DNA from 4 places in the Desulfothermus naphthae genome. Region 2 is predicted to be linked to each of the others. Evidence: riboswitches for the same ligand, from Rfam matches in the RefSeq annotation. Region 2 holds a riboswitch; each other region holds the start of a gene.
The links. Region 2 has a riboswitch for cobalamin ahead of ACYQ1E_RS15855 (TonB-dependent receptor plug domain-containing protein). Riboswitches for the same ligand answer to the same signal wherever they lie in the genome.

Region 1: it holds a riboswitch for cobalamin, as region 2 does, so the genes downstream of both, ACYQ1E_RS05085 (hypothetical protein) here and ACYQ1E_RS15855 (TonB-dependent receptor plug domain-containing protein) in region 2, are expected to answer to the same signal.
Region 3: it holds a riboswitch for cobalamin, as region 2 does, so the genes downstream of both, ACYQ1E_RS00185 (FecCD family ABC transporter permease) here and ACYQ1E_RS15855 (TonB-dependent receptor plug domain-containing protein) in region 2, are expected to answer to the same signal.
Region 4: it holds a riboswitch for cobalamin, as region 2 does, so the genes downstream of both, ACYQ1E_RS03420 (carbohydrate porin) here and ACYQ1E_RS15855 (TonB-dependent receptor plug domain-containing protein) in region 2, are expected to answer to the same signal.

What each region holds. Positions count from the first base shown of each region.
Region 1 is NZ_BAAHYQ010000001.1:1,063,879-1,066,080, forward strand. Features, by position in the region: gene ACYQ1E_RS05080 (IS1380 family transposase) at 1-415, opposite strand, end outside; cobalamin riboswitch at 757-1,024, shown strand; gene ACYQ1E_RS05085 (hypothetical protein) at 1,149-1,409, shown strand; gene ACYQ1E_RS05090 (TonB-dependent receptor plug domain-containing protein) at 1,444-2,202, shown strand, end outside.
Region 2 is NZ_BAAHYQ010000003.1:838,504-840,705, forward strand. Features, by position in the region: gene ACYQ1E_RS15855 (TonB-dependent receptor plug domain-containing protein) at 1-1,332, opposite strand, end outside; cobalamin riboswitch at 1,721-1,993, opposite strand; gene ACYQ1E_RS15860 (hypothetical protein) at 2,065-2,202, opposite strand, start outside.
Region 3 is NZ_BAAHYQ010000001.1:38,525-40,726, forward strand. Features, by position in the region: gene ACYQ1E_RS00185 (FecCD family ABC transporter permease) at 1-894, opposite strand, end outside; cobalamin riboswitch at 980-1,216, opposite strand; gene ACYQ1E_RS00190 (ATP-binding protein) at 1,515-1,985, opposite strand; gene ACYQ1E_RS00195 (ATP-dependent 6-phosphofructokinase) at 1,978-2,202, opposite strand, start outside.
Region 4 is NZ_BAAHYQ010000001.1:712,715-714,916, reverse strand. Features, by position in the region: gene ACYQ1E_RS03420 (carbohydrate porin) at 1-918, opposite strand, end outside; cobalamin riboswitch at 1,093-1,302, opposite strand; gene ACYQ1E_RS03415 (tetratricopeptide repeat protein) at 1,478-2,002, shown strand; gene ACYQ1E_RS03410 (hypothetical protein) at 2,069-2,202, shown strand, end outside.

The sequences.
Region 1 (2,202 bases), on a different contig from region 2:
CTGTAGAGTCCAAATCTAAAGTGATGCGGCTAAACCATTTTTTACCCCAAACCTTTTTGCGCACTTTTGTTTCTACATCGGAGAGCTCATTGCAATGTCGGGGATTAAACAACTTAAAAACCCGATTTATGGTAGTATAGTCAGGAAACCTTTCCCATTTAAAAAGCGACCTCAATGCTAAATCAGATCTTAGGATAAATACATGGCTCATATGCTTAGCCCCAGCTAACACTGCCATCATCAAAATCATGATAATGTCGGAAACCTTATACTGTGCGGTAGCTCCCCGCTTAATAGTAATGTGTTGCTCAAGCATCTTGGGAAGCTTCAGTTTGTCAGCAAACAGGCCCAGCAATACCAGTCCGGCGTTGCCCGTAAGATTTTTTTCAGTGAACTTAACATGGAATCTACGCATAGAATCAGTGCCTCCTTCATACTTCCTATTTGAAACACTTTATACCATTAATTCACTATATTGTCAAGCTAAACATTATCTTATGATGCAAATTTTAGGTGGAAATAAGTTTGAGGGAGTAGTGCGTCCAAAAAGAGATTATAAGTGGATATTTTACCAAAGAAAAGTGGTATTTTATATCAAATTTTCTTAAATTTTTAATAGAGGGTAGTTTTTTGAATCTGAAAGAAGGATATAAAACATCTAAAATGATCTAATTTGTCCCTCACCGAGAATTGCTGAATTGTTAACTGAATGCTTGACAAAATAAATTATTTAAGTATAAAATTCTTTTCAGAACAATATTGAATTATTGTTCAGGTGCCGAGAGGCTTAATAGGGAATCCGGTGAGAATCCGGAACCGGCCCGCGGCTGTGATAAGGGGACGAAAGCTGCAATATACCACTCTGGTTTATATACCAGGGGAAGGTGCAGCTCGCCTTGTTGAATTGCAGAAATTTTATCCAACAAGGCGAGTCCTGTTGAATTTCCTTAAGAAAAAGGTAATTCAACAGGGCAAGTAGGATGATCCTTAGAGTCAGAAGACCTGCCTGAACAAGGAAAAAATTTTCCTTCGGCGCAAGGAAAGGATACTCCTTTAGGGATAAAAACGGGAAATCCCTGAAGTCCAGGTATTAGGATTTCAGGGATTTTTTATTTATATAAAAAGTTTCAACAAAAGGAGGAGTGGTTATGAGGACAGGTGTTATTTGTTATGTTAGAACAGACACAGAAAATCTTGATCTAGACCAAGTAAAAAAGGATCTGAAAAAAATTTTTAAAGATGCAGATTTAATAGAAATCGCCCATTCTCCAGATAGTGAAGAGGATATAACCTTTGGTTGGTGGGATATGACAAGACGGGGGATGAAAAGGATCCTCCTTAGATTTGTAGAAATTGGAAAGGATATGAAGATTAGATTTACAGGTAAAGAAATGAGACTTTGTGGATAAAATATCAAGGTGGAAAACACGGAGGAAATCACGAATGAAAAAATATCTAGTAGTTTTCATCGGAATTTTAGCCATTCTTGCTTCTCAAGATACCTCTGCATATGAAAACCAGACATCATTGGAGACCATTGTGGTAACTGCCAGCAGGTACAAAGAATCTGTAAAAGAAACACCAATGAACATCCAGGTAATTGGACCAGAAGAGATAGAAGCCTCCTCAGCAAGGGATTTAGGAGAACTCCTTTCAGAAAAGGGCATTGGTACTATTAGACAATATCCTGGAACTTCAACATCTGTTGGAATTCGTGGCTTTAGAACTGAAACCCATGGAAACGACCTCCTTGGACATGTGCTTATCCTTTTGGATGGTAGACGTGCAGGAACTGGAAATGTGGCCAAAATTTTAACAAAAAACATTGAAAAAATAGAAATAATCAGAGGTCCAGGAGCAGTTCAATATGGTTCAGCTGGTATCGGTGGAGTTATAAATGTAATCACAAAAAGGGGAATAGGAAAACCCCATGCTTTTTTGGAAGGAACATTTGGAAGCTTCAATTATCAGGACGGGACCATAGGCTCTTCTGGTAAAATAAATAAATTTGACTACTCATTTTCTTATAGCCGAGGGAAAATGGACGACTATGATACAGGAGATAACACAAAGTTCAAAAATACAGGTTATGATAAAAAAGAAAACTACTCCTTTAACATTGGTTATGAATTTTTACCTGGTAACAGGATTGGTGTAATCTATACCAAATTTGATGTGGATAGAGCAGGCAACCCTTCTTAT
Region 2 (2,202 bases):
GGTTCCAACAGTACTATGAAGCTGAAAAACATGATCTTCTGTAAGGAAATATTTCAGTCCTACCCTAGGACTTACATGAGAAAATGTCTCGGAATCAGGATGAAAATCAGTCTTATACGGTGTATGTTTGGTTTTTAATTTAAACCAGTCATAGCGAATGCCTGCATCTATAATGAGTCGCTCTTGTAAAAATCTAAAAAATGTATCAACAAAGATTCCAACATTTTTCCGCTCATGATCTGGCTGCCAGGGGGCCTTACGAGTCCCGTCACTTCTCCAGCTTTTAGACTCTACATCAATTTCTTGATAATCCACACCTGCCGTGATGTCATGATCCAAAAAGTGGTAACGATCCTGAATCTGCGTTCCTAACCACTCTATCTCACCTTCATAACTTTTGTAATGAGGTTGTCCTTTGTATTTTTTAGTATATTCACTCTCCTCATGAGAAACATATAAGGTAAAATGAGGTTCATGTGCACCGATTTTTCCTGTAAGCGAAATATCACCACCATAACGGTCAATATCTTTTTCTGAAGGTCTTTTATCTTCATAAAATAGAGCATTTGGACACATAATATCTCTTCCCGCATACCAGTCACCTTTCACATCAATACGCCACCTATCTGAAAGTGCGGAACCAAGTCTTAAACTCCCGTATCTTTCCTTATAGGTTGTATTATCTCTTTTCTTACCATTACCCATGCGAAAGTCACTATTACGATTTTTCGTGCTTAAAGAAGCATCAAAATCAAGCCATTTTGTAATGTTGCCTCCTAAAGCAGAACTGGCGTAGTAGGTGTCAAATTTTCCTCCTCCAGCTGTAAAAGAAGTCTGTATTTTGCCCTTTGATTTTTTTGTAATAATATTTACCACTCCACCCATTGCCTCACCACCATAAAGAGCTGATGCAGGACCTTTTAAAATTTCTATTCGTTCTACATTATCCTTTAAAATTGTTGCAAGATTTGTAGCACCAGCAGGTCTACCATCAATTAAAATTAATGTATGTTTAGTGATTCCAGAAAATTCTGGCCTAAAACCTCTAATACTAATTCCTGAAAGAACCCCTGGGTAATCAATCACATCAATGCTGCTGTTTTTTTTAAGAACCCGAACAATATTTCTATCCACTGTGGTTTCTAAATCCATAGGATGGATAATATCCACAACACTTGGAACCTCTTCTTTCTTTACTTCCGAACGAGTAGCAGTTACTACTATTTCCTCCAATTTAGCAGCTTTATTTTTAGATTCCGCTAAGCAAAATTGAGATAAGCTCAAAAAAGATATTAAAACACTCAAAATCATCACTCTTTTTAATCTCTTCATCTTGAACCTCCCTTTAATTTAATTTCTTTACACCCGGGAGGTTTGTTGTTAATATAGTTAAAGCCAGCTTAAGTGCGACCTCCCGGTTGTGCTCTTTGGCTTTTGGCAGGGTGTAAGCCCCACACCCTGTCTTTTCACCTCATCTCTAAAAAAGAATATACATTATTCAGATAAATGAGCTTTTCACTAAGATTCCTGTATAGACCATAAGCCTCCTCCTTTTTTCTCAATGGATTTTAAATGAATCTAGTGGAAAACCTGTAAGGTCAACTATTTTGCCCATCATCCATTTCAAAAAAAAGAGTCCCTGAACCGCACACAGCAGTCCAGGGACTCCCGTTTTATCCCAAAGGACCTCAGCTTATAGCTTTGGGCATCCGCCAAAGCTAATGCCTATGTTACTCAGGCAGGTTTTCTGACTCTAAGGATCATCCTACTTGCCCTGTTGAATAACCTTTTTCAGGAAATTCAACAGGACTCGCCCAGTTGAATAGAATTCCCTCCTAGGAAATTCAACAGGGCGAGCCATGCCTTCCCAGGAGCACCCCTACTCCCAGTGGCTTGATGTGGCTTTCGTCCCCTTATCACAGCCGCGGGCCGGCTCCGGATTTTCACCGGATTCCCTATTAAGCCTTGCGGCGCCTGAGTAATGAGCTTACTATAATATGTCTACCTATGTGTCAACCCCCTAAACACAACTGTCCATTTTGACACTATCCTTTTTCTCTTGTGTTATTTCAACATTAATTTTAACACACTAACCAATATTCCAGTAAAAGTTGCAATCTGTCCCAGCCAGAATATAAACATCCACTTTATGGTGTCCACACGCCACTTGTGTATCTCTGTCCTTAATCTTTCTTCAGTGGC
Region 3 (2,202 bases), on a different contig from region 2:
AGTGAGCATAATAGCCCCGCATATCAGAGATATAGGCAAAAGTTTTAAATGATTTGGACCTACTATTGATCTCATCATATGAGGAACAAGCAAGCCCACAAAACCAATAATTCCTGAAAAGGACACGCAAACTCCAGTTAGAAGAGAACCAAATACAAGCAATAATATACGCACCTTATTTGGATCTACACCCATTGATAGAGCTGTTTTTCCCCCAAGGCTGAGCAAATTAAGTTCTCTATAATAAAAGATAAATACCCCAAAGGATATGACGAGAGAGAGCATAATTAAGAGTGCACTTGCCCATGTAGATGATGCAAAACTCCCTAAAAGCCAGAATACAATAACTGAGACCCTCTCTTGGGCAAGGTATTTACAAAAGCTAATACCGGCAGAAAGTATTGCTGAAACAATAACACCTGATAAGATCAAATTGTTTGAAGAAATTCCCCCACTGGAAGTAGAAGAGAGATACACAACTACAAGAAGGGTTATAAGCCCAAAGACAAACGCGAAAAAAGGTACACTATAGATCCCTAAGAAGTTGAACCCAAAAAGCAAGGCAACTGATGCTCCAAAGGCAGCGCCTGCAGAAATTCCCAGGGTGTATGGGTCTGCTAAGGGATTCAGAAGAATGCCCTGAAACACAACTCCACAAACAGATAGGGCTGCGCCAACTAAAGCGGCACAAATTATACGGGGCAGTCTAACCTCCCACACAATAGAATAGTGAATACTGGAAATATCATGGTATCTTATGCCAGTGATCTTAGATAAAAGGATCTTAATAACTTCAAAAATAGGGATCTTTACAAATCCAAGACTAAGGGAGGTAAATATGGTGAATAAGAAAAAAATACATGCAAAAATAAGTTGAAAATAAAATTTTTTCATAAAAAATCCCAGTTTGTCTTTTTTATGACAAACCAGGATGTCCCATTTTCATCCAGGTTCAAAAATATCTTACCCTTAAAGGGCAAGATATGCATCCATTCAGGCAGGTCTTCTGACTCTAGGGATCATCCTACTCACTGCGCCTTCCCACCAAGCACGTAAAAGAGTTCTAAGTTCTATGTTTAAGGTTCAAGATTAAAATCTAGGTGCTTTGGCAGTGGCCTTTGCAGCTTTCGTCCCCCTATCACAGCGATGGGTTCGTTCCCGATTTTCACGGGATTCCCTTTTAAGCCCCCATGGGCACCTGAAGGACATATTAAATCCCCAAAGAACTTTTTTAAAAGTAAATGTTGAATTTAAAATAGTTGATAATAAATAAAAAAAAATTCTTCAAGCAAAACTTAAATCATTCAGCAATTCTCAGTGAAAAATACAAAGGATGTAAAAAGTGAGAAAAAAACAATGTTGTGAAAAAGCTTATTTTTCCTAAATCTTATAGAAGGGAGCATAGATTTTGAGAAGGCGTGTAAATTTTGTAATGGAATCAACTTTATGCTTAGAATTTACCAGAAAAGCCGGACAAGAACTTATACATAGACTTCTAAAAATAACGGGAATTCTTAAACCTTTTTTTTAAGGGGTATTTCAAGGTGAAGGACATTTCCATTTTCCTCTTTGGAAAAAAAGTAAGAAAACCTTTGAGCTATTTTTTTTATCAAAAAAACTCCCATGCCACCTTCGCCAGGGGAAGCAGGGTCTGGTTCAGGTAAGTTATTGGGATCAAATCCTTTACCATTGTCTATTACATCTAAAATAACTTTTTGAGGATCCATCCATATTTTTACTTTTAATTTTCCTATAATTCCTTCTGGATATGCGTGCTTAATAACATTGGCTGCTGATTCATAGATTATCAGTTCAAGGGAATAGAGTACTTCTTCAGAACATTTTTCAAAATAAGGGTGTTTTGTGAAAATTGCCTTTGCAAAATGACCAATTGCTGGAAGAAAGTAAACTTGAGCCGGGACCTCTAGTAATATGTCTGGTTCTCTATTATTTAAATTCATCTTTTCTGTCTTAAAATTATCCAAATTGAGGAGGTTGTCCTGTGGAAGCAAGTACTGCCTTCCAATACGGAGAATTTACGTTTAATTTTCTTCTCTTTTTGGTCACCAATGAGAGTGGTAGGTATACAAATTTTTCCATTAACTTAGTTACAACCATATTTGTCTTGCCTGCCATGGCCGCATGCACTGCATGCTGTCCTAAAAATGCGCAGTATACTCCATCATTTGCATTTGCAGGTAC
Region 4 (2,202 bases), on a different contig from region 2:
TCTTCCCCATAATTTTCCATTGATGTTAATTCCCCCTGAATACATAGTATCAAAATCTACTTTTGCATCGTCATCTTGCCATCCAAACCTAAAAAATACACCAAAAAGTTCTCCTATTTTTTGATCTGCTGAAATTCCCATTCCCTGATATTTCTCTTCTGAGTTATCCCATCCCTCGAACTCTTCTGAAGTAATATAACCTATTACCCTATAATTACCTTCACCAACAGGTGTATTTAAACTACATCCAATTTCACCACCATAGTAGTTATAAGATTTTGTATCATTCTCATCTTGTGTTTCCCATTTATCAGTTTTTGAGTCCATGGCCAGGGCCTTGAGATAAAAATTTTTATAAGAAAGTTCAACTACACCGCCTGAATCGTAGGATGGCAAATTCAATAAAGGATTGTTGACAAATACTTCATTCATAAATTGACTCAATTCATCATTGGCAAATTCATTTTCATCTAAATATCCTGTTGAATCAATGATACCAATGGTACCGGATAAGGAAATATCTTCGGTTAAATTAAATGTATGTTTATACCAAGCCTCTAATAAATAATCTCTACTTCTGCCATTGATGTCTTCTACATCGTCTTCTAGGTCATCTGCATATGAGGCCAGTATAAATGGGGATTTATCATGTAAACTATTACCTGATGCATAACTTAGAGTAACCTGAAATTCATCTATGTCAGTTGGATGAAGATTAAAGCCAATATCTGCAGCAATAGCACCTCTCCCAAGGGAATCATCATTATCTTCAGAATCATAATCAAGATACTGATATGTGCCTGCTATGGACACATCCAGAGACAGTTGTTTGGTGATGTCATAACCGTAGACATAACTTTTAAAACCAGTTAATACAGAAAACACTAATGCGACCAAAAAGATTTTTTTGTGTGTCATAAATACCTCCTCCTTTGATTTTTTGTGTTATTTGTTAAACTAAAATGTTACTATACCATGTTTATAAAAAAATCAACTAAATTTATATATAAAAATAAAAAAATCCCTGAGAATTATAATTCTCCGGGATTTCCCGTTTTTATCCCTTTCTATAAAATATTACCCCTTTTCCCGAGGGTATATTTTTTTCAGGCAGGTCTTCTGACTCTAAGGATCCTCCTACTCACCACGCCTTCCCACCAACCACCTAAGATTAAATCTTAGGGGCCTTGGCAGTGGCATATCTGTGGCTTTCGTCCCCTTATTACAGCCGCGGGCCGGTTCCGGATTTTCACCGGATTCCCTTTTAAGCCTTAAATCGGCACCTGATGGAGGGCTTTATATTTTATCTTTATTTTTTTGTCAACCTCTATAAAAATTTTGTAAATTATCTCTTGTCAGGGAACTCTTTTGTGTATAAAATTTCTTTTCATTTTACATTAAAGTAGGCCCTTTTGATGATTGTTTTACATCCATAATAAAGGTGTTTTTGTTTCAGAGATTGGGAGAAAATTTTTTTATGAAAAAGACCAGACTTAGTAGAAGAGAGTTTTTATTTGGTTTTAAACACAGATTTTCTTTGGAACCCACTCATTACACATCTATTGTTCATGGCCCTGGAAAAAAAGCTGACGAGTTTTTAAACCAGGGAAAATACCTTGATGCCAAAGAAATTTATTTAGAAATACTTAAAAATAATCCAGATAATTTAGTGGTTCGTCAAAAATTAGCCTATTGTTATTATAAGCTAGGAGATATACAAAAGGCTCTGAAGGAATTTTTAGAACTGAGGAAAAGAGGAGTAAAGAATAATTTTTTATCTCTTTATTTAGGACTTTGTTTTGCATATATGGATGATATGGAAAATGCCATTAATTCTTTAAAAAAATTTTTTGACATTACCAAACCAATTGTACAAAGGGCAATAAATCTACAAATTGCACTTTATGATTCCAACATGGCAAAAAAGGAAGACTTGATCGACTCTATTGAGCAAGCCATAAAAGAACAAAGTAAAATGGAAAGTACCTTAAATAATAAGTAGAAATATTTAAGTCACACCTTTATAAAATACATTTAAGTCAAAAAAGTTAGGAGTTAAGGAGGATAAATGAAGAGTTTATCAATTCTAAAAAAGATTGCAAAAAAGATCGCCTCATTGGATAATAGAGTTGTAGAAGTTTTTATACATTCTGATTTTCCAAAGGATCCTTTAAAGGATGATGAAGTATATTTTGTGTGTCA